One region of the Streptomyces sp. NPDC001700 genome, then DNA from elsewhere that is predicted to be linked to it. Evidence: riboswitches for the same ligand, from Rfam matches in the RefSeq annotation. Region 1 holds a riboswitch; each other region holds the start of a gene.
What was found. A riboswitch is a leader RNA that binds a small molecule or an ion and turns the genes downstream of it on or off. The one in region 1 is predicted to bind cobalamin.

Region 1 (7,246 bases):
GCGGCCGGAGGCCCGCAGCAGTCCCACGCCCGCCTTGATCATGAGGACGACCACGATGAGACCGGCGATGGCGTCGGCCCGGGCGAAGCCCGTGGTCACCACGACGAGTCCGGCGATGGCGGTGGCGATGAAGGCGTAGAGGTCGTTCAGCACATGCTGGAAGGCGCCTTCGACATTCAGCGACGAACGGTTCGCCTTCGACATGCACCACGCCGCGACGATGTTCACCACGACCCCGGCGAGCGCGACGGCCAGCACCAGGCCACCGGTCACCTCGGGCGGGTCGATCAGCCGCTCGACCGCCTCATAGCCGAGATATGCGCCGAGCAGCAGCAGAGAAAGCCCATTGGCCTGCGCGGAAAGGATTTCCGACCGCTTGAGCCCATAGGTATAGCCGCCGCGCGCCGGCCGGGCCGAAAGCCGGATCGCGATGAGCGCGAGGACGATCGAGGCGGCGTCGGTGAGCATGTGCGCCGCGTCGGAGAGCAGCGCCACCGAACGCGCGATGACCCCTAGTACGACCTCGACCAGCATAAATCCGGTGATCAGCGCGAGAGCGATGGAGAGCCATCGGCGGTCGGCGTCCTCCGCCACTCCGTGCGCGTGCCCGCCGTGCCCCTCGCCGTGCCCGTGCCCGTGACCGTGCGTATGGGCTCCCACCCGGATCCTCCTCGGCTCGCTTTATGGACAGCCGCAATTGAACAGCACTTCGGAGAATTCTCCAAAGGCTGCAATGGACACGGTTATCAGGTGGCATTGGCTCATGAATTCGGCAACGCTTTTCATTGCCAGGCACGGGAAATGCGCAGCGCACCGGGCTCCGGCCACCGGGCACCCGTACGGGCGTCACCCGGGCGGCCGCCCACCGGTCGCTGATGTGTACGAGGCCACGCCGGTGCGGGTGAGGTCGGCGCGAAGGAGGTGACCCCACGGGGCGCCGCGCGTTGGCCGACCATGACGACGACGATGCGACGCCGTTCTCTCTCGCAGCCGAGCAGAGCGCTGGACCGGAGCACCGAAGGCGGCGGAACGGTTCACCAGACGCTGCACCAGTCGAGCTGCGTACCGATCTACGCGGCCCTGGTCGAGCGGTGGTCGTCCGCGGGGCGGGCCGTGCCCGGGGCGTACGACCGCGAGTGGACCGAACTGGTCAACTGCCCGCCCTGGCCGGACCGGATCCGGGCGGCGGCCCGGCCGTCCTCCGGCTGAGCCGCCGCCCGTTCGGTCACTGACGGACCTCGGGGATCAGTCGTCCCCGCCCTCCAGACCGCCCTCGGTCTCCAGGAACAGCTCCCGGACCCGCTCCAGCACCTCCGCGTCCGGCTTCTCCCACAGACCGCGGCTCTCGGCCTCCAGCAGCCGCTCTGCCATGCCGTGCAGCGCCCAGGGGTTGGCGTCCTCCAGGAACGCGCGGTTCTCCGGGTCGAGCAGATACGTCTGGGCCAGCTTGTCGTACATCCAGTCGGCGACCACGCCCGTGGTGGCGTCGTAGCCGAAGAGGTAGTCGACGGTGGCGGCCAGCTCGAACGCGCCCTTGTAGCCGTGGCGGCGCATCGCCTCGATCCAGCGCGGGTTGACCACCCGGGCCCGGAAGACCCGCGAGGTCTCCTCGTGCAGCGTGCGGGTGCGCACCGTCTCGGGGCGGGTGGAGTCGCCGATGTACGCGGCCGGGGCGGTGCCCTTCAGCGCGCGCACGGTGGCGACCATGCCGCCGTGGTACTGGTAGTAGTCGTCCGAGTCGGCGATGTCGTGCTCGCGCGTGTCGGTGTTCTTCGCCGCCACCGCGATCCTGCGGTACGCGGTCTCCATCTCCTCGCGCGCCGGACGGCCCTCCAGGCCACGGCCGTACGCGTAGCCGCCCCACACCGAGTAGACCTCGGCGAGGTCGGCGTCGGTGCGCCAGTCGCGGCTGTCGATGAGCTGGAGCAGCCCCGCGCCGTACGTCCCCGGCCGGGAGCCGAAGATGCGGGTGGTGGCGCGGCGCTCGTCGCCGTGCTCGGCGAGGTCGGCGCGGGTGTGGGCGCGCACGTAGTTGACGTCGTCGTCCTCCTCCAGGGACGCGGCGAGCCGTACGGCGTCGTCCAGCAGCCCGACCACGTGCGGGAAGGCGTCGCGGAAGAAGCCGCTGATGCGCAGGGTGACATCGACACGCGGGCGGCCGAGCTGGTCCTGAGCAACGGGCTTAAGTCCCGTGACGCGCCGCGAGGCGTCGTCCCACACCGGGCGGATGCCCATCAGCGCCAGCGCCTCGGCCACGTCGTCGCCGGAGGTGCGCATCGCGCTCGTCCCCCACAGCGACAGGCCGACCGAGCGCGGGTACTGGCCGTCGTTGTCGGCGCGGTAGCGCTCCAGCAGCGAGTCGGCGAGCGCCTGGCCGGTCTCCCAGGCCAGGCGGCTGGGCACGGCCTTGGGGTCGACGGAGTAGAAGTTACGGCCCGTCGGCAGGACGTTGACCAGACCCCGCAGCGGCGAGCCGGACGGCCCGGCCGGGACGAAGCCGCCGTTCAGGGCGTGGACGGCGTGGTCGATCTCGTCGGTCGTGGCGGCGAGGCGCGGGACGACCTCGCGGGCGGCGAACTCCAGGATCGCGGTGACGGCGGGGCGCTGCTCCTCGGGCAGATCGAGGGCGGCCCGCTCGGCGGCCTCCGGGGCCCAGTCCGCGTCCTCCATCGCCTGGACGAGGGCGCGGGCGCGCTCCTCGGCCTCGTCCGCATTGGTGCGGGTGGCGGCCGACTCGTCCAGGCCCAGCGCCTCGCGCAGCCCGGGGAGCGCCGACGTACCGCCCCAGATCTGACGGGCGCGCAGGATGGCCAGGACGAGGTTGACGCGCTCGGGGCCGGTGGGCGCGCCGCCGAGGACATGCAGACCGTCGCGGATCTGGGCGTCCTTGACCTCGCACAGCCAGCCGTCGACGTGCAGCAGGAAGTCGTCGAAGCCCTCGTCGTCGGGGCGCTCTTCCAGGCCGAGGTCGTGGTCGAGCCGGGCGGCCTGGATGAGGGTCCAGATCTGGGCGCGGATGGCGGGGAGCTTGGCCGGGTCCATCGCGGAGATGGCGGCGTACTCGTCCAGCAGCTGTTCCAGGCGCGCGATGTCGCCGTACGAGTCGGCGCGGGCCATCGGCGGCACGAGGTGGTCGACCAGGGTGGCGTGGACGCGGCGCTTGGCCTGGGTGCCCTCGCCGGGGTCGTTGACCAGGAACGGGTAGATCAGCGGCAGGTCGCCGAGCGCGGCGTCGGGTCCGCAGGCGGCGGACAGGGCCGCGTTCTTGCCCGGCAGCCACTCCAGGTTGCCGTGCTTGCCCAGGTGCACCATGGCGTCGGCGCCGAAGCCGCCGTCGGCCTGGGGGCTCGCCATCCAGCGGTAGGCGGCCAGGTAGTGGTGCGAGGGCGGCAGGTCGGGGTCGTGGTAGATGGCGATGGGGTTCTCGCCGAAGCCGCGCGGCGGCTGGATGACGACCAGCAGGTTGCCGTGGCGCAGCGCGGCGAGGACGATCTCGCCCTCGGGGTCGCGGCTGGTGTCCACGAACATCTCGCCGGGCGGCGGGCCCCAGTGCTCCTCGACCGCGTCGCGCAGCTGCTGCGGCAGCGTGGCGTACCAGCGGCGGTAGTCGGCGGCGGGGACGCGGACCGGGTTCTTGGCCAGCTGCTCCTCGGTGAGCCAGTCCTGGTCGTGGCCGCCCGCCTCGATGAGGGCGTAGATCAGCTCGTCGCCGACGCCGGAGACCAGGCCCGGAAGCGCGCCCTCGCCCTCCTCGGGGCCGAGGTCGTACCCCTCGGCGCGCAGTCGGCGCAGCAGGGCGACGGCGCTGGCGGGGGTGTCGAGGCCGACCGCGTTGCCGATCCGGGAGTGCTTGGTGGGGTAGGCGGACAGGACGAGCGCGAGGCGCTTGTCGGCCGCCGGTATGTGGCGGAGCCGGGCGTGTCGTACCGCGATTCCGGCGACACGCGCGGCGCGCTCGGGGTCGGCGGCGTAGACCGGCAGGCCGTCCTCGTCGACCTCCTTGAAGGAGAACGGGACGGTGATGAGCCGTCCGTCGAACTCCGGGACGGCGACCTGGGTCGCGGCGTCCAGCGGGGACAACCCCTCGTCGTTCTCCTCCCACGCGCTGCGGGACGAGGTCAGGCACAGCGCCTGGAGTACGGGGACGTCGAGCCCGGCGAGCGCGCCCGCGTCCCACGACTCGTCGTCGCCGCCCGCCGACGCCTCGGCGGGGCGGGTGCCGCCCGCGGCGAGCACGGTGGTGACGACGGCGTCGGCCGCGCCGAGTGCCTCGATCAGCTCGGGCTCGGGGGCCCGGAGGGAGGCGACGTACAGCGGCAGCGGGCGCGCCCCGGCGTCCTCCACGGCCTGGCACAGGGCTTCCACGAAGGCGGTGTTGCCGCTCATGTGGTGGGCCCGGTAGTAGAGCACGGCGATGGTCGGGCCGGTGACGTCCTCGCGCGCGGTGCGCTCCAGCGGACCCCAGGTGGGGGCGGGGGCGGGCGGCTCGAAGCCGTGGCCGGTGAGCAGCACGGTGTCGGAGAGGAACCGGGCCAGCTGCTCCAGGTTGGCGGGTCCGCCGTGGGCGAGGTAGGCGTGCGCCTCGGCGGCGATGCCCACGGGGACCGTGGACGCCTCCATGAGCTGGGCGTCAGGGGCCTGTTCACCGGTGAGCACGACGACCGGGAGGTCGCCCGCGAGCAGGGTTTCGAGGCCTTCCTCCCAGGCGCGGACGCCACCGAGGAGCCGTACGACGACGAGTTCGGCACCGTCGAGGAGACCGGGCAGCTCGTCGAGCGCGAGCCGCGCCGGGTTGGCGAGGCGGTATGGCACCGGGCCCGTGGCCGCGCGGGCACTGAGCAGGTCGGTGTCGGACGTCGACAGCAGAAGGATCATGGCTCAGCGCGCCTTCCTCGGGGTCCGCGCCCCGGGCGGGTTGTGAAGACGGCGGGAGTTCCTGGCTCGCACGGCGGGCTGGCCGTGCTCACAGTGGCGGGACCGCACCGGATTCGCACCGGTTTCCTCCCCTAAACGCCGTCTTAAGCGTCCGGCGGGCCAGACGGCCCGCCGCAGAGCATAGTAGGCGTTCCTGACCTGGCACGGGACGGTGAGGGCCGACGAAACGTCGGTATGCTCGCCGCCATGTCCCTCCCCCCGACAACCGTCCCACCTGCGGATGAAGCGCCCCCACGCCGGGAGCGCGGACGCGATGACGCCTGCCCCGGCGCGCTGCGGCTGCACCCGGCGGACGACGGGTCCCTGGCGCGCGTCCGCATCCCGGGCGGCTTGCTGACGGTGCGTCAGGCGCAGGCGCTGGCGCGGGTGAGCGAGGAGTTGGGGGACGGCGGACTGGATCTCACCTCGCGCGGAAATCTCCAGCTCCGTGGCCTGGCGGCGACCTGCGGTGGCGAGCTGGCGGCCGGGCTGCGGGACGCCGGACTACTCCCCTCCGAGCTGTACGACCGGGTGCGCAACATCGCGGCGTCCCCGCTGAGCGGGCTCGACGGCGCCGGATACGGCGATGTCACGGCGTGGGCGCGGGAGTTGGACGCCGCGCTGTGCGGTGGCGCGTGGGAAGAACTGTCCGGCTTGTCGGGCCGTTTCCTGTTCGCCATGGACGACGGCCGGGGCGATGTGGCCGCGCTGGACGCGGATGTGACATTGATCGCAACGGGGGATGGCCGGGCCGTACTGCGGGTGGGCTCCGGGGCTGACGGGGTCGCGTTGGAGGTGCGGGCGCGGGATGTGCCGCGTGCCGCCGCGCTGGCCGCCGTGGAGTTCCTGGCCAGGGCCCGCGCGAGCGGCACGCGGGCGTGGCGGGTGCGCGACCTGCCCGCGCAACACGCCGTCACCGTCGACGGCTTGGCGGCGCGACTCGCGGACGAGAGCGTCGAAGCGGAGCGAATCGGACATGAGTGGCCGGGTGGCGCGCCCGGCACACCGCCCGCGCCGGGCGTCGTGTCCGGGCCGGACGGGCGCCACGCCGTGTCCGTCCTGGTGCCCCTGGGCCGGGTCCGCGCCGCACAGTGGCGGCTGCTCGCCGCGCTCGCCTCCCGGGGCGGGTCGGGTGAGCTGCGTGTGACACCCTGGCGCGGCGTGGTGCTCCCGGGGTTCACGGCGGACGGCGCGGCGGCCGCGGCGCGTGAAGTGACCGACGCGGGGCTGGTGACCGAGCCGGATTCCCCATGGGCCGGGGTCGGCGCGTGTACGGGACGGCCGGGCTGCGCCAAGTCCCTGGCCGATGTGCGCGCCCACGCGACACGCGCGGTGGCGGGCACTCCCCGCTCCCCCGGCGCGCCGCCGGTGTACTTCTCCGGCTGCGAGCGGCGCTGCGGCCACCCCGGCGGCCACTGGGTGGACGCGCTGGCCACGTCCGCTACGGACTACCGGCTCACCGTGCGCGACACGCGCGAGCCGGACGGGGTGACCGGCGGCGGCGTGATGGACGTAGTGGACGTGGCAGCAGAGCAACTGGCCGACGCCGTGGCGGCGGCCCGCGGAACAGCATGATCAACGACATGATCGAGGACATCGAGGACACCGTGTTCGACTACGAGAAGGACGGGGCGGCCATCTACCGCGCCTCCTTTGCCACCATCCGCGCCGAGGCGGACCTGGGCGGCCTCCCCGCCGACGTCAGCCAGGTCGTGGTGCGGATGATCCACGCGTGCGGCATGGTCGACCTGGTCAAGGACCTCGCGTACACCCCCGAGGTGGTCGCCCGCGCCCGGGAGGCGCTGCGCGCCGGGGCGCCCGTGCTCTGCGACGCCCAGATGGTCGCCAGCGGCGTCACCCGAAAGCGGCTGCCCGCCGACAACGACGTGGTGTGCACGCTGTCCGACCCGGCCGTACCGGAGTTGGCGCGGCGCATGGGGACGACGCGCAGCGCCGCCGCGCTGGAGCTGTGGCGGGACCGGCTGGAGGGTTCGGTCGTGGCGGTCGGCAACGCGCCCACCGCGCTGTTCCGGCTGCTGGAGATGATCGAGCAGGGCGCGCCGCGCCCGGCCGCCGTCATCGGCGTACCGGTCGGGTTCATCGGCGCCGCCGAGTCCAAGGAGGCGCTGGCCGGACACCCGGCGGCGCCCCACCATCTGGTGGTGCGCGGCCGACGCGGCGGCAGCGCCATCGCCGCGGCCGCGATCAACGCGATAGCGAGCGAGGAAGAGTGAGCGAGCAGCAGCGAGAGGCGACGCCCGCGGCGAAGGGCCGGCTGTACGGCGTGGGCCTCGGGCCCGGTGACCCTTCCCTGATGACGGTACGGGCGGTC
Region 2 (7,246 bases), on a different contig from region 1:
CTGTCTGCGGGCGTCCTGGGAGCGGGCGGTGGTCATGGGCGGGCCTCTCCCCTCATGCCGCCGGTCGGCACGCCGCCGGTCGGCACGCCGCCGGTCGGCACGTCACCCGTCGGCACACTGCCGGTCGGCACGTTCAGGGAGCGCAGCGCCGTGCGGTCGCCGTCGATCCCGATCTCGGTCACCGCCGCGTTGTCCAGCCGGGGGAAGACCGTGCGGTAGCGGCCCACGGGGAGGCCGAGCAGCGCGCACAGCGCCACCCGCAGCAGGCTGTTGTGCGCCACGACGAGCACCGTGCGGTCCGGATGCGCCTCGGCCAGCCGCCGCAGGGCGGCGACGGCCCGGGCGGCGGCGTCGCCGGGCCGCTCCGAGCCGGGGAACGCCCCGGCATTGGGGTCCTCCCGGAACGCCCGGACGGCCGCCGCGTCCTCCGCCTCCATCTCGGCGAGGGTGCGGCCCTCGCCCCAGCCGAAGTCCATCTCGCGCAGCTCCTCGATGACTTCGGGCACCAGGGACAGCGCGGTCGCGGCCGGTTCCGCGGTGTGCCGCGCCCGGCCGAGCGGGGAGCAGGCCACCGCGTCGATCCCACGGCCCCGCACCCAGTGGGCGAGGGCCCGCGCCTGCCCGTGGCCGCGCTCGGTGAGCGCGATGTCCGAGGTTCCGGCGTACCGGTTCTCCGCGTGCCACACGGTCTCCCCGTGGCGTACGAGCAGCAGTCGGGCGGTCATCCGGGGCTCCTCTGTGCGTCGGCCAGCCTGTGTGTCGGCCAGTGCCTGGACCATTGCCTCATCACGTCTCTGATGTTAAATCTAGCATCGCTTATGTGAAGGGACACCGAGGTTCCGGAGGGCAGCAGGCCATGCGCGCGATCATCGGAGTGGATGTCGGCACCTCGGTCACCAAGGCCGTGGCCTTCGGTCGCGACGGGACCGCCCTCGCCTCCGCCGCCCGCCCCAGCCGACTGGACCGGCTGCCCGGCGGCCGGGTCGAACAGGACCTGGAGGACGTGCTCCGCACGGTCGCCGAAGTGGTGCGCGAGGTCGCAGCCGCGCTCCCCGCGCCGCCCGCCGCGCTCGCGCTCACCGGTCAGGGCGACGGGCTGTGGCTGCGCGACGAGGCGGGCCGGGCGGTGCGTCCGCCGATCTCCTGGCTGGACGGCCGGGGAGGGGAGACCGTCGCCCGCTGGCGCGCCGACGGCACGCTCACCGCCCTCTACGCCCTCACCGGCTCCGGACTGTTCCCCGGCTGCCACGCCCCGCTGCTGCGCTGGCTGGCCGAGCACGAACCGGCGGCGCTGGAGCGGGCGTCGGTCGCGGGGTACTGCGTGGACGCGGTGGCCCAGCGGCTGACCGGTGTCATCACCGTGGACGCCTCGGACGCCTCCCTCCCGTTCCTCGATGTCACCACCCGTACGTATGTGCCCGCCGCCCTGGAGCTGTGCGGGGTGGGCGACCACGCCCGGCTGCTGCCGCCGCCCGCCGCGCCCGGCGCCGTCCTCGCGCTGGACGACGAGGGCGCCCGGCTGACCGGGCTGCCGCCCGGACTGCCCGTCGTCTCCGGCCCGTACGACCTTCCGGCGTGCGCCATCGGCAGCGGGGTGCGGGACGTGGGCGACGGGCTGCTCATCGTCGGCACCACGCTGGCCTGTCAGGTGCTCACCGACCGCGCCGTGGTGGACCCGGCCGCCGATCCGGCCGGAATGTGGCTATGCGTCCCGGACCCGGACCGCTGGCTGCGCGCGATGCCCGCGATGGTCGGCACCGCCGCCCTGCGCTGGGTGCTCGATCTCACAGGGACGACCACGGCCGAGCTGGACACCCTGCTCGGCCAGAGCCCGCCGGGCGCGGGCGGCGTGACCGCGCTGCCCTTCCTGTCCGGCGCCGGGGAGCGCGCCCCGTTCGTGGAGCCCGCCGCCCAGGGCCGGTTGGACGGCCTCGGCCTCGGCACCACCCGCGCCGACGCCGTACGGGCCGTCTGCGAGGCCGTCGCCTACGCGGCCCGCCACTGCCTGGAGGCGGCCGGGCTCTCGGGGCGGCTCGCGCTGTGCGGCGGGGGCGTGCGCTCCGCCGCGTGGACGGAGATTTTCGCGAATGTCATTGGTCACCCCGCGGCCGTCCCGGACGAGCCGGAAGTCGGCGCGCGCGGCGCGGCGGTGGTCGCCTGGCAATCACTCGGCGACCCCGTGGACGCCCCGCACTGGCGCTCCGCGTCCCGTACCGTCGAGCCCCGGGCGGAGCTTCGCGGCGCGTACGAGGAGGGCTACGCGGGCTACCGCGACCGCCTCGCCCGTGCCCTGGACGAATGGCGGACGAGCGGCCCGGCGAGCTAGTTTTCCCTGGGATTCCGGCGAGATTCCAGCGCGGCCAAAGCCTGACGCGACTAGCACATCTATGCGAATCCACCCAGCTGACGACACAACATCTGGGGGCGCGTGCGCAGCGCGACACAAGATGTATGCTCGTGCTCGCTGTCGCCGCAGGGGAATCCGGTGGGAATCCGGAACTGTCCCGCAACGGTGTACGTGTGCGCTTTTGCGTACCCGTGAGTCCGATGACCTGCCGACGGCCGTCTGCATACGTCCGGGCCTCGTGGGTTGGGTCGATGGACGCTGCGCGGTGTGCCCTGAAGCGGAATCGGCATGCCCGTAAGCGGCCATCGCGCACCGCCCCTCGCAGGCCCCCAGCCGAGCGAGGGAGAACACTTCAGTGACCATCGCGCCCGCCGATCCGGTTTCAGAGGCAGCGGACTCTATGGCAGCGGCCGACGCGCCCGGGACCGCCCTGCTGCGGACCCTGACGGCGCTCACCGCCGACCTGCCCGCCACCGACCCCGGCAGGGTCGCGGCCGCCGCCCTGCGCGGCCGCCATTCCGGTTCGGACGAGGCGGAGTTGCGTTCCCTGGCGACCGAGGCGGCGGCCGGGCTCATCGGCGAGGAGCCGGAGTACTCCAAGCTCGCCGCGCGGCTGCTGACCCGCGCGATCGCCGACGAGGCCGCCGGGCAGGGCGCGAACTCCTTCTCGGCCTCCGTCGCCGTGGGCCACCGCGAGGGCCTGATCGCCGACTCCACCGCCGAGTTCGCCACCACCCACGCCACCCGGCTGGACGCGCTGGTCGACCAGGCGCTGGCCGACGGCGCGGACGACCGCTTCGGCTACTTCGGGCTGCGCACCCTGCACAGCCGCTATCTGCTGCGGCACCCGATCACCCGTCAGGTGATCGAGACCCCGCAGCACTTCCTGCTGCGGGTGGCCTGCGGGCTCGCCGAGGACCCGTCGACACGGGCGCTGGCCGACGTGGCCGAGCTGTACCGGATGACCAGCACGCTGTCGTACCTGCCCAGCTCCCCCACGCTGTTCAACTCCGGCACCCGGCACCCCCAGATGTCCTCCTGCTACCTGCTGGACTCGCCGCTGGACGAGCTGGACTCGATCTACAACCGCTACCACCAGGTCGCGCGCCTCTCGAAGCACGCGGGCGGCATCGGTCTGTCGTACTCCCGCATCCGCGCCCGCGGTTCGCTGATCCGCGGCACCAACGGGCACTCCAACGGCATCGTGCCGTTCCTGCGCACGCTCGACGCCTCCGTGGCCGCCGTCAACCAGGGCGGCCGGCGCAAGGGCGCGGCCTGCGTCTACCTGGAGACCTGGCACGCGGACCTGGAGGAGTTCCTGGAGCTGCGGGACAACACGGGCGAAGAGGCCCGCCGCACCCACAACCTCAACATCGCGCACTGGATCCCGGACGAGTTCATGCGCCGGGTCGAGGCGGACGCCGACTGGTCGCTGTTCTCCCCGGCGGACGCGCCCGAGCTGGTCGACCTGTGGGGCGACGAGTTCGACGCCGCGTACCGGAAGGCCGAGGCCGAGGGGCGGGCGCTCAAGCAGGTCCCGGCGCGGCAGCTGTACTCCCGGATGATGCGCACCCTCGCGCAGACCGGCAACGGCTGGATGACGTTCAAGGACGCCGCCAACCGCACCGCCAACCAGACCGCAGAGCCGGGCAAGGTCGTCCACTCCTCCAACCTGTGCACCGAGATCCTGGAGGTCACCAACGACGGCGAGACGGCCGTCTGCAACCTCGGCTCGGTCAACCTCGCCGCCCACCTCGGTGAGGACGGGGAGATGGACTGGGAGCGGCTGGACCGCACCGTCCGCACCGCCGTGACCTTCCTCGACCGCGTGGTGGACATCAACTTCTACCCGACGGACGAGGCCGGGGCCTCCAACTCCCGCTGGCGTCCGGTCGGGCTCGGTCTGATGGGCCTCCAGGACGTCTTCTTCCGGCTGCGGCTGCCGTTCGACTCGCCCGAGGCGAAGGCGCTCTCCACGCGGATCTCCGAGCGCATCATGCTCGCCGCGTACGAGGCGTCCTGCGACCTCGCCGAGCGCCACGGCCCGCACCCGGCCTGGGCCGAGACCCGCACCGCGCGCGGCGTCCTCCACCCGGACCACTACGCCGACGCGCAGACCACCTGGCCCGAGCGCTGGGAGGCGCTGCGGCAGCGGATGACGGTGACCGGCATGCGGAACTCGCTGCTGCTGGCGATCGCGCCGACCGCCACCATCGCCTCCATCGCGGGCGTGTACGAGTGCATCGAGCCGCAGGTCTCCAACCTGTTCAAGCGCGAGACGCTCAGCGGTGAGTTCCTCCAGGTCAACAACTACCTGGTGAACGACCTGAAGAAGCTCGGCGTCTGGGACGCCCAGACCCGCGACGCGCTGCGCGAGGCCAACGGCTCGGTCCAGGACCTCTCCTGGGTGCCCGCCGACGTACGCGACCTGTACCGGACCGCGTGGGAGGTCCCGCAGCGCGCGCTGATCGACATGGCGGCGGCCCGTACGCCGTACCTCGACCAGAGCCAGTCGCTGAACCTCTTCATGGCCGCGCCGACCATCGGCAAGCTCAGCTCGATGTACGCGTACGCCTGGAAGCGCGGCATCAAGACCACCTACTACCTGCGCTCCCGCCCGGCGACCCGGATCGCCCAGAGCGCCCGCGGTGGCGCCGCCACGGCCGCCGTCCCCGCGCAGGCGACGCCCGCCGAGGCCGACGCGGTCGCCTGCTCCCTGGAAAACCCCGAGTCCTGCGAGGCCTGCCAGTAATGCCCACCGCATCCGAGATGACCACCGCGAACACCGCGACGGACAGCACCAAGAACCTGCTCGACCCCGGGTTCGAGCTGACCCTGCGGCCGATGCGGTACCCGCAGTTCTACGACCGCTACCGGGACGCGATCAAGAACACCTGGACCGTGGAAGAGGTCGACCTCCACTCGGACGTCGCCGACCTCGCCAAGCTCTCCCCCGGTGAGCAGCACATGATCAGCCGACTGGTGGCGTTCTTCGCGACCGGCGACTCGATCGTGTCCAACAACCTGGTGCTGACGCTCTACAAGCACATCAACTCCCCCGAAGCGCGGCTGTACCTGTCGCGGCAGCTCTTCGAGGAGGCCGTGCACGTCCAGTTCTATCTGACCCTGCTGGACACCTACCTGCCCGACCCGGACGACCGGGCGGCGTCCTTCGCGGCGGTCGAGAACATCCCCTCCATCCGCGAGAAGGCGGAGTTCTGCTTCCGCTGGATGGACTCGGTGGAGAAGATCGACCGGCTGGAGTCCAAGTCCGACCGGCGCCGCTTCCTGCTCAACCTGATCTGCTTCGCGGCGTGCATCGAGGGCCTGTTCTTCTACGGCGCCTTCGCCTACGTCTACTGGTTCCGCTCGCGCGGCCTCCTGCACGGCCTGGCGACCGGCACCAACTGGGTCTTCCGCGACGAGTCCATGCACATGGAGTTCGCCTTCTCGGTCGTGGACACCGTCCGCGAGGAAGAGCCCGACCTCTTCGACGACGAGCTGGAGCAGCAGGTCATCGACATGCTGAAGGAGGCCGTCGAGGCGGAACTCCAGTTCGCCCACGACCTGTGCGGCGACGGCCTGCCCGGCATGAACACCGCGTCGATGCGCGAGTACCTGCAGTGCGTGGCCGACCAGCGCCTGAAGCGCCTCGGCTTCCCGGCGGTCTTCGGCTCCGAGAACCCGTTCTCCTTCATGGAGCTGCAGGACGTCCAGGAGCTGACCAACTTCTTCGAACGCCGCGCCTCGGCCTACCAGGTGGCGGTAGAGGGCTCGGTCTCCTTCGACGACGACTTCTGAGCCTCCGCGTCTCGCGAACACAGCACAGGGCCGGACTCCCCGAGAGGGGTGTCCGGCCCTGTGCCGTGCTGTACGGAGGTGCGCTCAGTCGTTCGGGACCGTCTCGTAGCGGGCGGTGCCCTCTGCCATCTGCCGGAGCACGTCCTTGCGGTCGCGCTTGGAGAGGCGGTCGATGTAGAGGTAGCCGTGGAGGTGGTCGGTCTCGTGCTGGAGGCAGCGGGCGAAGTAGCCGGTGCCGCGGACCGCGATCGGGTTGCCCTCGGCGTCCTGGCCGCGGACCACCGCGTAGTCCGGGCGGGCCAGCTCGCAGTAGGCGGTGGGGACCGACAGGCAGCCCTCGTTGGAGTCGTCCAGGACGCGGCGGTCGGCGGGCAGCTCCTCCACGACCGGGTTGCAGACCACGCCGACGTGGCGTACGCCCTCGTCGTCCAGGCAGTCGTAGACGAAGACCTTCAGATCGACGCCGATCTGGTTGGCGGCCAGGCCGACGCCCTCCGCCGCGCGCTGGCTGGCGAACATGTCGTCGATCAGCGCCGCGAGCTTGTCGTCGAAGGCGGTGACGTCCTGGCACTCCTTGTGGAGCACCGGATTGCCGACGACGGTGATCGGGCGGGCGGTGCCGCGCTCGCGGTACGCCTGCTCGCGCTCCTCGCAGTCCTCCGTGTCCACGACGAACTCGTCGTCCACCTGCTGCTTCGTGGTCCCTTGCTGCGACATCGTCCGCCGTACGCCTTCCTTCAACCCTGATGCGTCGCCCTACAGGGTACGGCCCGCCCGGAGGGCCGGGGGATCAGCGGCCCTTCCGGGGCCTTTCCGGGGCCTCCCGGGGCCTTTCCGGGGCCTTTCCGGGCGTTCAGCAGACCTCTTCCAGGTCCCGCCACTCCCGGGTGTCCGGGCTGTCGGCGACCCAGCCGTCCAGCAGCCCCCGCACCAGCCCGCTGGGCGCCGCGATGCCGCATTCGCGCTCGGCGACCCACAGGGAGCCCGAGCCCGCCGTACGGTGCCCCAGCGGGCCGGGGTGGCCGGGCTCGCTGTGGTCGTGCGGGTCCAGGTGTTCGCCCTCGCCCTCGTCGCTCGGCATGCGGCTCTCCGAACAGG
Region 3 (7,246 bases), on a different contig from region 1:
CAGCACAGCAATCCCCTGATCATGGTCGGTCTGGCGCTGGTGGTCTTCCCCAAGCTCGCCCTCGGCCTGTCCGGCTTCGAGACCGGTGTGGCGGTCATGCCGCATGTGAAGGGCGACCCCGGCGACACCGAGGAGCGGCCCACCGGCCGGATCCGGGACACCCGGAAGCTGCTCACCACCGCCGCGGTGATCATGAGCGGCTTCCTGATCTGCACCAGCTTCATCACCACCCTGCTCATACCGCAGGACGCGTTCAAGCCGGGCGGCCCGGCCAACGGACGTGCGCTGGCCTATCTCGCCCACGACTACCTGGGCTCGGCGTTCGGCACCCTCTACGACGCCGCCACCATCGGCATCCTGTGGTTCGCGGGCGCCTCCGCCATGGCCGGGCTGCTCAACCTCATGCCGCGCTATCTGCCCCGTTACGGCATGGCACCGCACTGGGCCCGCGCGGTCCGCCCCATGGTGCTCATCTTCACCCTGATCGGGTTCCTGGTGACCTGGATCTTCGACGCCGACGTGGACGTCCAGGGCGGCGCCTACGCCACCGGAGTGCTGGTCCTGATGACGTCCGCCGCCGTCGCCGTCACCATCGCCGCCCGCCGCGCCCGGCAGCGCGGCTGGACCATCGCCTTCGGGGCCATCTCCGTGGTCTTCCTCTACACCACGGCGGTCAACGTCGTGGAACGCCCCGACGGCGTCAAGATCGGCGCGTGTTTCATCGCGGGCATCATCGCGGTGTCCCTGCTCTCCCGGCTCGCCCGCGCCTTCGAGCTGCGGGTCACCGACATGGAGCTGGACACCATGGCCGAGCGCTTCGTCCGGGACAGCGCCACCCGCCGGATACGGTTCATCGCCAACGAGCCCGACCACCGCGACGTGGGCGAGTACCGCGACAAGACCCAGCAGATCCGGGCCGACAACGACATCCCGGCGGAAGAGGACCTCATCTTCGTCGAGGTCACCGTCCGCGACCCCTCCGACTTCGAATCCGCGGTACGGGTACGGGGCGAGGTGCTGCACGGCCGCTACCGCGTCCTGACCCTCGACGGCTCCAGCATCCCCAACTCGCTGGCCGCCCTGCTGCTGCACGTACGGGACGAGACCGGGTGCAGGCCGCACATCTACTTCGAGTGGACCGAGGGCAGCCCGTTCGCCCAGTTCCTGCGGTTCTTCCTGTTCGGCCAGGGCGAGGTCGCCCCCGTCACCCGCGAAGTCCTCCGCGAGGCGGAACCCGACCGGGCACGCAGGCCGCACGTCCACGTCGGCTGAGCGGTGAAAGAACGCGCACCGGGCGCCGCGGTGTCCTGAGACATGCCGCGGCGCCCGGTGGTGGTTATGAGCAGGGCTTGTAGAACTGCTTCCAGCCGTCGGTGGGCATGGCCGGGGGCTCGGCCCAGGACCCGGCCTCGCCGTACTTCTGGAACGCCTCGTAGTCGAAGTCCGCGAGGCCGCCGCCCGCCTTGGAGAGCCGTACGTCGCGGTCCATCTGCCCGTCGCCGCCGTTGTTGCGGATCGCGAGGTCCGGGTAGGCGTCGTCGTTGTACCGGGCGATGGTGAGCTGCCTGGCCTCGCCGTGGTCGCCGATGTCGGAGTGCTCGGCGTCGGCGGACCGCAGGTTCGTCCGGTCCAGCGGGCCGGGACGGTATTCCGCGAGGCGGGCCGTCGAGGGGTCGTCGCCGCCGGACGGCTCGACGATGTTGACGACCATGTCCAGCGTGCCGTCGTCCTGGAAGTCGGCGACGGCGGCGGTCGCGATCTCGCCCTTCTTGGCGCCGAGAAGGTCCTTGACGGGGAGTTTCTTGCCGAACGAGCCGTTCTTGGCGCCCCACTGGACCGTCATCTCGGTGCCGGTGTGCCCGGGGTTGGTGATCTTGTCCGGGTAGGTGTCGCCGTCGAGGTCACCGAGCAGCGTGGTCGCGTCGGCCAGGCACGGGGCCGACGGCTCGGCCGCCCCGGCCTGGTAACCGGCGAAGGTCAGGGTCAGGGCGGCGGCCGCGAGCGGCACGGCGATCAAACGTGAGCGCTTCCGAAGCATTAATGAACACCTTTCAGTTACTGACGCCCCGTGAGATGCCTGCGCTTACAAGGAAGTTCACCCAAGGACACCGCGTTATCTGAATGTGACATTCCATCGGCGGCGCCACGAGGCTCCAGCACTCTCTTGCGGTGACTGGGAAACCGTAGGAGAGTGCCCTGATGGCAACCAAACAGCAGCTCGACGGCCTGCCCGAGGACGCGGATCTGAGGCGCGCGGACTCCCTGGCCCGGGAGATCTTCTCGGACGTGGCCAACAAGTGGGCACTCCTGATCATCGAGGCGATCGGCGAGCGCACCCTGCGCTTCAGCGAGCTGCGGAACGAGGTCGAGGGCGTCAGCCACAAGATGCTCACCCAGAACCTGCGCATGCTGGAGCGCAACGGCCTGGTCGATCGGAAGGTGTACCCCACCGTGCCGCCGCGCGTCGAGTACACCCTCACCGAACCGGGCCGGGCCCTGCGCACCACGGTCGACGCCCTGTGCGGCTGGACCCACCAGTACCTCGACCGCATCGAGGACGCGCGCCAGCGCTTCGGCGCCTGACGGCGGTTCCACACCTCCGACCAGGCGTGACGGTGCCGCGCCCGCACCCTCATGGTGGCCCACCTCACCATCCGGATGGTGGACGGCCCCCTTCCCTCCCGCGCCCCACCCCGTAGGCTGGCCGGTGCAGCTGGTTCGCCCCGTCCGCCAGGCGGGACGCGTCGCAAGAGGGAACCCGGTGGGAATCCGGGACTGCCCCGCAGCGGTGAGCGGGAACGACCGCCGTCATGTGCACTGGGCCCGGCGATATCGGGCCTGGGAAGCGACGGCCAGTAGGTGTCCTCCCCCGGAGGACGTGCCCGCGAGTCCGAAGACCTGCCAGTGGCCCGCGTACGAACCACTCGTGCGCGGCATCTCGGTGACCTCGAGGGCGGGTCGGCGTACCTACCAGGCGGATGACCGCGCTGTGCCGCGCGGGGTCGTCTTCCGCCGGGTTCCGTCACCCTTCGCGCTCTCGTCCCGTCGCCGGGATCTCAGGGATTCATCTCGCGAAGGAGATCTCCGTGACCAGCAAGACCGCAGCCGCGGCAGCACGGGCCACCGTGTACGGCTACCCGCGCCAGGGCCAGAACCGGGAACTGAAGAAGGCGATCGAGGGCTACTGGAAGGGCCGGGTCACCGCCGACGCCCTCCAGACCACCGCCGCCGAGCTGCGCGCCACCAACTGGCGGCAGCTGGCTGGGGCGGGCATCCACGAGGTGCCCACCGGCGACTTCTCGTTCTACGACCACGTCCTGGACACCACCGTCATGGTCGGCGCGATCCCCACCCGGCACCGCGCCGCCGTCGAGGCGAACGCCCTGGACGGCTACTTCGCCATGGCGCGCGGCACCCAGGACGTGGCGCCGCTGGAAATGACGAAGTGGTTCGACACCAACTACCACTACCTGGTGCCCGAGCTGGGCCCGGACACGGTGTTCTCGGCCGACTCCACCCAGCAGGTGGCGGAGCTGAAGGAGGCCGTGGCCCTGGGCCTGACCGCCCGGCCCGTCCTGGTCGGCCCGGTCACCTACCTGCTGCTCGCCAAGCCCGCCCCCGGCGTGGCCGCGGACTTCGACCCGCTCACCCTGCTCGACCGGCTGCTGCCGGTGTACGCGGAGGTGCTGGCCGATCTGCGCGCGGCGGGCGCCGCGTGGGTGCAGCTGGACGAGCCCGCCCTCGTCCAGGACCGCACCCCGGCCGAGCTGAACGCCGCCGAGCGCGCGTACCGCGACCTCGGCGCCCTCGCCGACCGGCCGAAGCTGCTGGTGGCCTCCTACTTCGACCGGCTCGGCGACGCCCTGCCGGTGCTGGCCAAGGCCCCGGTCGACGGGCTCGCGCTGGACTTCACCGAGGCGGCGGCCGCCAACCTGGACGCGCTGGCCGCCGTCGGCGGACTGCCCGGCAAGCGCCTGGTGGCGGGCGTGGTCAACGGCCGCAACATCTGGGTCAACGACCTGGAGAAGTCCCTGTCCACGCTGGGCACCCTGCTGGGTCTTGCCGACCGGGTCGACGTGGCCGCCTCCTGCTCCCTCCTCCATGTGCCGCTCGACGCGGCGGCCGAGCGGGACATCGAGCCGCAGATCCTGCGCTGGCTGGCCTTCGCGAAGCAGAAGACCGCCGAGATCACCGCCCTCGCCAAGGGCCTCGCCCGGGGCACCGACGCCATCGCCGGTGAACTCGCCACCAACCGCGCCGCGCTGGCCTCCCGCGCCGACTCACCCATCACCCACGATCCGGCGGTACGGGCCCGCGCCGCCGCGGTCACGGACGCCGACACCCGCCGCTCCCAGCCGTACGGCGAGCGCAGCGCGGCCCAGCGCGCCCACCTCGGCCTGCCGCTGCTGCCGACGACCACCATCGGCTCCTTCCCGCAGACCGGCGAGCTGCGCGCCGCCCGCGCCGACCTGCGCACCGGCCGGATCGACACGGCCGGTTACGAGGAGCGGATCAAGGCCGAGATCCAGGAGGTGGTCACCTTCCAGGAGAAGGCCGGACTGGACGTCCTGGTGCACGGCGAGGCCGAGCGCAACGACATGGTCCAGTACTTCGCCGAACAGCTCACCGGCTATCTGGCCACCCAGCACGGCTGGGTGCAGTCCTACGGCACCCGCTACGTCCGCCCGCCGGTCCTGGCCGGGGACATCTCCCGGCCCGAGCCGATGACGGTGCGCTGGACGACGTACGCCCAGTCCCTCACCGACCGCCCGGTCAAGGGCATGCTCACCGGCCCCGTGACCATGCTCGCCTGGTCCTTCGTCCGCGACGACCAGCCGCTCGCCGACACCGCGCGCCAGGTCGCCCTGGCCCTGCGCGACGAGGTGGGCGACCTGGAGACGGCCGGAAGCTCGGTGATCCAGGTCGACGAACCCGCGCTGCGCGAGACCCTGCCGCTGCGCGCCGCCGACCGCGCGGCGTATCTGGCGTGGGCCACCGAGGCCTTCCGCCTCAGCACGACCGGGGTGCGCCCGAACACGCAGATCCACACCCATATGTGCTACGCCGAGTTCGGGGACATCGTCCAGGCCATCGACGACCTCGACGCCGATGTCATCAGCCTGGAGGCGGCCCGCTCCCATATGCAGGTGGCGCGCGAACTGGCCGCCCACGGCTATCCGCGCGAGGCCGGACCGGGCGTCTACGACATCCACTCCCCACGCGTGCCGAGCGCCGAGGAGGCGTCCGAACTGCTGCGCGCCGGGCTTGAGGCCATTCCCGCCGAGCGGCTGTGGGTCAACCCCGACTGCGGTCTGAAGACCCGCGGCTGGCCCGAGACCCGCGCCTCGCTGGAGAACCTGGTCGCCGCCGCCCGCACGGTCCGCGGTGAGCTGTCCGGTTCCTGACCCGGACACCCCAACGGGCCGGGGCGCCTCGCGCACCCCGGCCCGTTTCCTGTCCCGGCCCCCGGTCGGGACAGGCGCGCGGCCTCACTTCCACGCTGCACTTAGGTTTACCTAACTTTTCCTCGCGGCACAACACCCGCCACGGGGAGTCGCGCTCGTGGCTCAGCCGCGCGCGGTGGCGGCTCGCAGCGCGCCGTACTGGAGCGCCGCGAAGCCCGCCACCACGGTGGCCTGCAGCGGTATCCACACGGTCCCGGTGGTGGACGGCGACAGCCACAGCGCGAGCGCCGCGACGCTGAGCACCGCCCATGCCACGTTCGCCTCCACCACACACCGCACCGCGAGGACCGGCGGGTGCCGCCGGGACGCGAGGAAGCCGACGCCCGCCGCGTACACGAGCAGGAACGCTCCCACACAGACGAGCATCGCCCGGTCGACGCCGAGCAGATCGCGGAGAGGCCCCGAAGCGGCCAGGTAGGCGAGGGCGTTGGCACCGGTGACGGCGGCGTCGAGGGCCAGGAAGCGGCGCAGCCAGAGGCGGGCCGCTGAGGCGTCGGCGGGTGCGGTACGGCCCACGTGGGTTGCGGACATGGCAATCAACCTCCGTCAGGGAAAGGGGCGTTGGTCAACGCCGGGCCCCGAGCCGGAGTGCGCCGGTTCGGGGCCCCACGACCCTCACCTTGCCGCCACCCGCGCGGACGGTCGATTACCTCGCGGGTAAGGGCCGTAGGCCGGAGCCGGGGTGGGTCTCAGCGTTTGGTGGTGCTGTTGAACAGCGAGCGCGACCAGAGGTAGCCGACCAGGGTGATCCCGGCACACCAGGCGAGCGAGATCCAGCCGCTGTCGCCGATCGCGGAGCCGGAGAGCAGGCCGCGCAGGGTCTCGGTCATCGGTGTGAACGGCTGGTACTCGGCGAACCAGCGCAGGCCCGGTGACATCGAGTCGGCCGGTACGAACGCCGAGCCGAGGAACGGCAGGAACTGGACCAGCAGCGGCTTGTTGCTCGCCGATTCGACGGTCTTGGAGATCAGGCCGAGCGCGGCCGACAGCCAGGTCACCGCGAAGGCGATGGCCGCGAGGAGACCGGTGGCGGCCAGCCACTCCAGCGGAGTCGCGTCCGACCGGAAGCCGACGGCGAGTGCCACACCCACGACGAGGACGGCGCACACCATGGTCTGGATGACACTGCCGATGACATGCCCCGTCATGAACGACGAGCGTGTGATGCTCATGGTGCGGAAACGGTTGATGATGCCCTCGGTCATGTCGGAGCACACCGCGACCGAGGTCGACATCGAACCGGCGGCCACCCCCATGATGATGATGCCGGGCGTCAGATAGGTCAGATACGCGTCCCGGTCGCCGCCCATCCCGGCGCCGATCGAGTCACCGAAGGCGTAGACGAACAGCAGCAGCATCAGGATCGGCGTCATGGCGCTGCCGAACCCCACGGCCGGGTAGCGGATCGCGTGCTTGAGGTTGCGCCGCAGCATCGTCATCGAGTCGTGCACGGCGTACGCGAGGGTGCTCATCGCAGGGTCTCCTTGACGGGAAGCGGAGTGGCGGCGGCGCCGTCGCCGGTCAGGGCGAGGAACACGTCGTCCAGGTCGGGCGTGTGCACGGAGAAGTCGGCGGCCCGGGTCCCGGCGGCGTCCAGCCGGTCGAGCAGGGCGCGCAGCGCGTCGATGCCGCCGTCGCCCGCCACGCGCAGGGCGAGGTTCTCCTCGTCGCGGGCGGCGCCGGGGAAGGCGGCGGCCGCGCGCTCGTACTCGGCGGGTTCGGTGAACCGCAGCCGGACGTGGCTGCCGGGGATCCGCGCCTTCAGCTCGTCGGCGGAGCCC
Region 4 (7,246 bases), on a different contig from region 1:
CGCCGCGCGCTGCCGCCTCCCGCGCTGGCCGGATTCCTCGTCCTCCTGGTGGTGTTGATGGCCGCCTCCTACGCCGTGGGGCGCGCCGCCGGTCCGGTGGATCCCGGCATCCACCGGAGCGTGCCGCAGGACGACGGGGGCGGCGGCATGGGCACCCACGGCATGGGACCGCTGAGCCACGGCGCGTGGACGGAGGAGCGATGAGCGAGCGCCCGGACGCCGCGTCCCCTCCGAATGCCACGTCCCCTCCGGCCGACACCTCCGACGCGCCCACCCACACCACCGACCTGCTGATCGGCGGCATGACGTGCGCGGCCTGCGTGAACCGGGTGGAGAAGAAGCTGGCCCGCGTCGAGGGCGTGAGCGCCTCCGTGAACCTGGCCACCGGTACGGCGCGGGTCTCCCACCCGGAGACCGTGACCACGGATGAGCTGATCGCCACCGTCGAACGGGCCGGATACACCGCCGAACTCCCGGCGCCCGCCCCCGGAACCACCGACGGGGACCTTTCCGTGGATTCCACGGACGGGTCAGATGGACAGGACCGCGAAGCCGCCGGTGACGTCGAACGGCTCATCTTCACCGCGGTGCTGGCAGTGCCGGTGATGGTGCTCTCGATGGTTCCCGCCTGGCAGTTCGACCGGTGGCAGCAGGTGTGTTTCATCCTCGCCACTCCGGTCGCGACCTGGGGCGCGTGGCCCTTCCACCACCGGGCGCTGCGCGGCCTGCGGCACGCGGCGGCCACCATGGACACCCTGGTGTCCCTCGGCGTCCTCGCGTCCTACGCGTGGTCGGCGTACGCGCTGCTCTGGGGTGGCGCTGGCGTACCGGGCATGCGGATGCCGTTCAGTCTGCTGCCCTCGGCCGACGACGGTGTGCCTCACATCTATCTGGAGGCGGCGGTCGCCGTTCCGCTGTTCGTCCTCCTCGGACGGCATCTGGAGGCGCGTGCCCGGCACCGGAGCGGTTCGGCGCTGCGGTCGCTCGCCGAACTGGGTGCCAAGGACGTGGAGTTGCGGGAGTCCGGCGGCAATCGCCGCATCCCCGTGTCCGCGCTCACCACGGGACAGGAGTTCGTGGTGCGCCCCGGCGAGAAGGTGGCCACGGACGGGGTGGTCGTCGAGGGCGGTTCGGCGCTGGACCTGTCCCTGGTCACCGGCGAGAGCGTGCCGGTCGAGGTGACCCCCGGCACCGCCGTCGTCGGCGGGGCCGTCAACTCCGGCGGTCTGCTCGTCGTACGCGCCACGGCGGTCGGCGCCGACACCCAACTCGCCCGCATCACACAGCTGGTGACCGAGGCCCAGGCGGGCAAGGCCCGGATGCAGCGGCTCGCCGACCAGGTGGCGGGCGTCTTCGTACCGGTCATCGTGGCCATCGCCGCCACCGTGCTGAGCTTCTGGCTCGGCGCGGGTGCGGCGGGTGAGTCGGCCGTCACCGCGGCCGTGGCCGTCCTCGTCGTGGCCTGCCCCTGCGCGCTGGGACTGGCCACACCGACCGCGTTCCTCGTGGCCAGCGGGCGCGGGGCACAGCTCGGCGTCCTCGTCCGCGGCCCGGAGGCGCTGGAGCGGCTGCGCCGCGTGGACACCGCCGTACTCGACAAGACCGGCACGCTCACCACCGGCCGCATGTCCCTGGCCGACGTGGCCGTGGCGGAGGACGGGCCGGAGGAGAAGGATCTGCTCCGGCTGGCCGCGGCCGTGGAGCAGGGCTCCGAACACCCCATCGGCCGCGCGGTGGTGGCGGCGGCCCGCCGCGACGCGGCCGATGACACCGGTCTGCCGGAGGTGACGGAGTTCCGGGCCCACCCCGGAGAGGGCGTGTCCGGCCACGTCGAGGGCCACCGTGTGCGCGTACGCCGCCCGCGTCCGTCGGAGCCTCTGCCGGACGCACTGCGCGAGGCACGGGATGCCGCCGAGCGCGCCGCACACACCGCCGTCATCGTGGAGATCGACGACCGCCCGGTCGGGCTGCTCGCCGTCGGTGACACCTTGCGGCCCACCAGCCGCGAGGCGGTGGCGGCGATGCGCGCGCTGGGCATCGAGCCGGTGCTGGTGACCGGTGATGGGACCGCCCCCGCCCAGGCGATGGCCGAGCAAGCGGGCATTGAGAAGGTCCACGCCGGGGTGACCCCGGAGGGCAAGGAACGGATCGTCGCCGAGCTGCGCGCCGAGGGCCGGTGCGTCGCGGTGATCGGCGACGGAGTCAACGACGCCGCCGCGCTCGCCACCGCCGATCTCGGCATGGCCATGGGCGGTGGCACCGACGCCGCGATCGGCGCCGCCGACATCACCCTCGTACGGGAGGACATGCTGGCCGTCGTCGACGCCATCCGGCTCACCCGGCGCACCCTGAGCACCATCCGCGCCAACCTCGTCTGGGCCTTCGGCTACAACGTGGTCACCGTCCCGCTGGCCGCGACGGGCTGGCTCAACCCCATGGTCGCGGCAGCCGCCATGTCCGCGAGTTCGGTCCTGGTCGTCACCAACAGCCTGCGGCTGCGGGCCTACGCCCCGGGCGGGCGCCGGACCGGCACACCGCCCGCTCCCCTCGCGTCCCATGACTCAGCGGACACCGAGCACGGCCGTACGAGAAGGAAGAACGATGTCCTCAGCGACCGATGACCGCACCCCGCCGCTGCGCCGCCTGAGAGAGACGGTGGCCCGGGGAGCGCGGGCGGCCCTGATCCCGGTGGGCGGCTGCGCACTGGCCCTGGCCCTGCTCACCGGCTACACGGCGACCGGGGCGGCGGGAGTGCCCGTCCCGCGGATCGAGGTCAGCGCCGGCTGGATCCTCCAGTCCCCCGAGCACGTGGCCGCCGCGTACTTCGAGATCCGCAACGTCGGGGACCGGGACGACACCCTGGTCTTCGCCGACTCCCCGGAGCTGGGCGTCTCCATGCTGCGCGAGCCCGACAAGAGGCGGCCGGGCGCCGTCCGTTGGGCGAAGAAGGTGGCCATCCCCGCGCACAGCACACTGCGGATGAAGCGGGGAGGCATCCATGTCGCGGTCCTCGACCCGCCGATGCTGAAGCCGGGCGAGAGGGTGACCTTCAACCTGTGGTTCACCGGCCGCGGCCGGGTGGGGGCCGAGGCGATGCGCTCTCATCTCATCGAGCCGTGAGAGTAGTTCGTCCGCAGCGCTGTGGAGCTGCGGGAGATCTGGACGTGCGCCCTTTATCCGTCACTCAAGGAAAAGTAGGATCACCCGGTCATCACCGCGACGGGAGACAGGAAGCCGGTGCGAATCCGGCACGGTCCCGCCACTGTGACCGGGGAGTGGAACCCTTCGAAGAGGCCACTGAGCACGAGTCCTGCTCCTGGTCCCTCACCGCAGGGCTGGCGATCGGTTCGGTGCGGGTGCCGCCCGGCGAGGTGTGGGGCATCGTGGGACACGGTCTGGGTGCCGACTGGTCGGAGCCGGTCTGGTCCCGGGCGCGCGAGACGATCGTGCTGGACGTACGGGCCCCTCGGGTGCTGCTCGGGGCGGTGACCGGCGCCGGGCTCGCGGTGGTGGGCACCGCCATGCAGGCGCTGGTGCGCAACCCGCTCGCGGAGCCGTATCTGCTGGGCGTGTCCTCCGGGGCGTCCCTGGGCGCGGTCGTCGTGATCGTCTCCGGTGTCGGCCTCTTCGGCACCGTGTCCCTGTCGGTCTCCGCGTTCGCCGGGGCCCTGCTCACCCTGCTGCTCGTGTACACCGCGGCCCGCGCGGGCGGGCGGATCACCTCGGTGCGGCTGGTGCTGTCGGGAGTGGCGGTCGCGTCGGTGCTCACCGCGGTGATGGATCTGCTGCTGCTCACCGCGGACCGGGGCAACCAGGCACGGGAAGTGCTGACCTGGACGCTCGGCGAGCTGGGCGGCGTCCGGTGGGACATGCTGTGGCTGCCCACCACGGCGCTGCTCGTGGGCATCGCCGCGCTGCTGGTACAGGCCCGGTCGCTGAACCTGCTGCTGGCGGGCGAGGAGTCCGCCACGACGATGGGGCTGGACGTGGCGCGGTTCCGCGCCCGGATGTTCGTCCTGCTGTCCCTGGTGACGGGCGTTCTGGTGGCGGCAACGGGGCCGATCGGCTTCGTCGGGCTGATGCTGCCGCACATCGTGCGCATCTTCGTCGGCGGCGACCACCGGCGGCTGCTGCCGACGGCCGCGCTGGCCGGAGCGGTGTTCCTGGTCTGGGCCGACGTCGCCGCCCGCACGGTCGCCGCGCCCATGGAAATCCCCGTCGGCGTCCTGACGGCTCTGTGCGGCGGGCCGTTCTTCCTGTGGCTGATGCGCCGGGACGCCCGGCGGAACACCGAACGGGGGGGGCGGGATGACCGGGGCCGAACTCACCGTCGAGGGGCTGACGCTCACCGCCGGTGCGCACCACCTGGTACGGGACATCTCCCTGACCGCCCGGCCCGGTGAGGTGATCGGTCTGGTCGGTCCCAACGGAAGCGGCAAGTCCAGTCTGCTGCGTGCCGTCTACCGCGTCCTGCGCCCCGACGCCGGGCGCGTCCGCGTCGACGGAGCCGACGCCTGGTCACTGCCCGTGCGGCGACTGGCGCGAACCCTGGCCGCCGTGGTCCAGGAGACGGCGGCGGACTTCGACCTCACGGTGCGGGAGGTGGTGGCGATGGGCCGCACCCCGCACAAACGGCTACTCGAAGGCGAAACCGCCGAGGACGCCCGGCTGATCGAGTCGGCCCTGGAGTCGGTGGACGCGGCCACGCTGGCGGCGCGCCCCTTCGACCGGCTCTCCGGAGGCGAACGCCAGCGGGTACTCATCGCCCGTGCCCTCGCCCAACAGCCGTCCCTGCTCGTACTCGACGAACCGACCAACCACCTCGACATACGGCACCAGTTGGACGTCCTGGGCATCCTGCGGCGGCTGCCCGCCACGGCGCTGGCGGCCCTCCACGACCTCAACCTCGCCGCCTACTACTGCGACCGCCTCTACGCACCGGCGCACCCCAGGTGACCTTCCTGCCCGCGCAAAGCAGCCGACGATCGGGCCGAGTGGCCTGACACACGAAAACGGGACACATGAAAACGGGACCCATTTTCATGTACGGTTACGGGGACAGCGCCGATCAGGAGAGGACCCCTACGTCATGGCCGTGCCCAAGCGGAAGATGTCCCGGAGCAACACCCGCCACCGCCGCGCACAGTGGAAAGCAAGCGCGCCGGAGCTGGTGACGATCACCATCGACGGCCGCGAACATCAGGTGCCGCGACGGCTCGTCCCCGCCTACCGGCGTGGTCTGCTGCGCCCCGAGGGCTGAGCGCGCCATGGCGGGCCAGCTTCCGGTGACGGTCTTGTCGGGTTTCCTGGGGTCCGGCAAGACCACCCTCCTCAACCACCTCCTCACCAACCGCGACGGACTGCGGGTCGCCGTCATCGTCAACGACATGAGCGAGGTGAACATCGACGCGTCACTCGTCCGCGACGGCGACGCGGCTCTCTCCCGCACCGAAGAGCGCCTCGTCGAGATGACCAACGGGTGCATCTGCTGCACCCTGCGCGACGACTTGCTGGAGGAGGTGGACCGGCTCGCTGGAGAGGGACGGTTCGACTATCTCCTCATCGAGTCCAGCGGCATCTCCGAGCCCATGCCCGTCGCCGCCACCTTCGCCTTCCCCCGCGACGACGGCGCCACGCTGGACGAGGTCGCGCGCCTCGACACCATGGTCACGGTCGTGGACGCCGCGAACTTCCTGCCGGAGCTGGACGGCGGCGACGAGCTGGCCGCACGAGGACTGGACCAGTACGAGGACGACGAGCGCACCGTCAGCGATCTCCTCATGGACCAGGTCGAGTTCGCCGATGTCATCGTCCTGAACAAGCTCGACCTGGTCACCCCGGAGACGGCCGAACGGCTGGCGGCGGCGCTGTCGCGGCTCAACCCGGCCGCCCGTCTCGTACCCGCCGCACACGGCCGGGTCGCCCCCACGGACGTGCTCGGCACCGGCCGCTTCGACCTCGAACGCGCCCAGCAGGCGCCCGGCTGGGTCAGGGAACTCAACGGCGACCACATGCCGGAGACCGAGGAGTACGGCATCTCCAGCACCGTCTTCCGCGCCACCAAGCCGTTCCACCCCACCCGGCTGTGGGACTTCATCGCCAATGACCTGGACACCGGGGCCTACGGCAGCATCCTGCGCTCCAAAGGCTTCTTCTGGCTGGCCACCCGCCCCCGGGTGACCGGACTGTGGTCGCAGGCAGGCGTCGTCGCCCGGTTCGAACCCTCCGGAGCCCGGAACGGCCACAGCGAGGCCGGTGAAACCGCCGAGCACGGCCAGGAACTCGTCTTCATCGGCACCGGCCTGCGCCCCGCCTCCCTGCACCACGCCCTGTCCGCGTGCCTGCTCACCGACGAGGAGCATGCGCTGGGCGCCCGGGGCTGGTCGGCCTGGGACGACCCCTTTCCCGCCTGGGAGACCTACGGCCTCGACGAGACGTGCGACCACGAGCATGGTCCGCACGAGGCCGAACCCCTACCGGTGCGCTGAAGCTCGACACGCTGCTGTGTCCACCATCCCCGCAGGAGACCCACGTGACCGATTCCGCACGTCACGCCTACGCCGTGCGCCCCGCCACCACCGCCGACGCCGACGGAGCGCGCCGCGTCATACTCGACACGTTCTACCGGGAGTTCGGCTACGGCTACGTCCCCACGTGGCACCGCGACGTCGTGGACATCGTGGGAACCTACCTCGAAGACCCCCGGCACCTGCTGCTGGTGGCCGTGCACGGCGACGAGGTCGTGGGAACGACCTGCGTTCGCTCGGCGGGGCCGACCCACCCTCCGCATCCCGGGTGGCTCGCCGAGCGCTACCCGTCCGAAACCACCGCGCAGCTGCTCCGCGTCTACGTGCGACCGGAGCACCGACGGCACGGCCTGGCGCGGACGATGGTGCGCCAGGCGTGCGAGTTCGCCGCCGCGACCGACGGCTACGAGAGCATCTACCTGCACACCAACGCCGACATCGCGGGCGCCCTCCCGTTCTGGCACAGCGTGGCGAAAGAAATCTTCGACGCCCGCACCACGGGAGAGCACGGCCCGGGCTTCGCTACGGTGCACTTCGAGATCCCGATGCCACGCTGAGGGGCTGACCCGCCCGTTCACGCGGCTGCCGGTGCGGGTCCGTACCTCGGCCGCGCTGGCCCTCGCGACCGTCCTCGCCGTCCTCGTCCTGCCGCCGCTGGTCCAACTCGACGAGCAGGCCGTCGATCTGGCCGCCAAGCTGCTGCCGCCGAGCCGGGCGCA

Region 2: linked by a shared signal. The riboswitch ahead of ACWC5C_RS30550 (ribonucleoside-diphosphate reductase subunit alpha) and the one ahead of cobN (cobaltochelatase subunit CobN) in region 1 are both predicted to bind cobalamin.
Region 3: linked by a shared signal. The riboswitch ahead of metE (5-methyltetrahydropteroyltriglutamate--homocysteine S-methyltransferase) and the one ahead of cobN (cobaltochelatase subunit CobN) in region 1 are both predicted to bind cobalamin.
Region 4: linked by a shared signal. The riboswitch ahead of ACWC5C_RS21885 (FecCD family ABC transporter permease) and the one ahead of cobN (cobaltochelatase subunit CobN) in region 1 are both predicted to bind cobalamin.

Annotation. Positions count from the first base shown of each region.
Region 1 covers NZ_JBSFGE010000004.1:114,305-121,550, forward strand. The annotation lists gene ACWC5C_RS08990 (cation diffusion facilitator family transporter) at 1-660, opposite strand, end outside; gene ACWC5C_RS08995 (hypothetical protein) at 967-1,209, shown strand; gene cobN (cobaltochelatase subunit CobN) at 1,246-4,875, opposite strand; cobalamin riboswitch at 4,912-5,063, opposite strand; gene cobG (precorrin-3B synthase) at 5,122-6,489, shown strand; gene ACWC5C_RS09010 (precorrin-8X methylmutase) at 6,486-7,148, shown strand; gene ACWC5C_RS09015 (precorrin-2 C(20)-methyltransferase) at 7,145-7,246, shown strand, end outside.
Region 2 covers NZ_JBSFGE010000020.1:21,064-28,309, reverse strand. The annotation lists gene ACWC5C_RS30565 (DeoR/GlpR family DNA-binding transcription regulator) at 1-36, opposite strand, end outside; gene ACWC5C_RS30560 (histidine phosphatase family protein) at 33-725, opposite strand; gene ACWC5C_RS30555 (FGGY family carbohydrate kinase) at 857-2,326, shown strand; cobalamin riboswitch at 2,452-2,574, shown strand; gene ACWC5C_RS30550 (ribonucleoside-diphosphate reductase subunit alpha) at 2,703-5,099, shown strand; gene ACWC5C_RS30545 (ribonucleotide-diphosphate reductase subunit beta) at 5,117-6,148, shown strand; gene def (peptide deformylase) at 6,233-6,865, opposite strand; gene ACWC5C_RS30535 (tetratricopeptide repeat protein) at 7,002-7,246, opposite strand, start outside.
Region 3 covers NZ_JBSFGE010000021.1:99,210-106,455, forward strand. The annotation lists gene ACWC5C_RS31730 (APC family permease) at 1-1,272, shown strand, start outside; gene ACWC5C_RS31735 (FG-GAP repeat domain-containing protein) at 1,337-2,038, opposite strand; gene ACWC5C_RS31740 (winged helix-turn-helix transcriptional regulator) at 2,200-2,583, shown strand; cobalamin riboswitch at 2,697-2,920, shown strand; gene metE (5-methyltetrahydropteroyltriglutamate--homocysteine S-methyltransferase) at 3,087-5,405, shown strand; gene ACWC5C_RS31750 (hypothetical protein) at 5,568-5,996, opposite strand; gene ACWC5C_RS31755 (ABC transporter permease) at 6,155-6,937, opposite strand; gene ACWC5C_RS31760 (ATP-binding cassette domain-containing protein) at 6,934-7,246, opposite strand, start outside.
Region 4 covers NZ_JBSFGE010000011.1:180,416-187,661, reverse strand. The annotation lists gene ACWC5C_RS21900 (hypothetical protein) at 1-204, shown strand, start outside; gene ACWC5C_RS21895 (heavy metal translocating P-type ATPase) at 201-2,621, shown strand; gene ACWC5C_RS21890 (copper chaperone PCu(A)C) at 2,602-3,120, shown strand; cobalamin riboswitch at 3,181-3,339, shown strand; partial or broken gene ACWC5C_RS21885 (FecCD family ABC transporter permease) at 3,321-4,301, shown strand; partial or broken gene ACWC5C_RS21880 (ABC transporter ATP-binding protein) at 4,309-4,935, shown strand; gene rpmF (50S ribosomal protein L32) at 5,090-5,260, shown strand; gene ACWC5C_RS21870 (GTP-binding protein) at 5,268-6,488, shown strand; gene ACWC5C_RS21865 (GNAT family N-acetyltransferase) at 6,533-7,084, shown strand; partial or broken gene ACWC5C_RS21860 (ABC transporter permease) at 7,089-7,246, shown strand, end outside.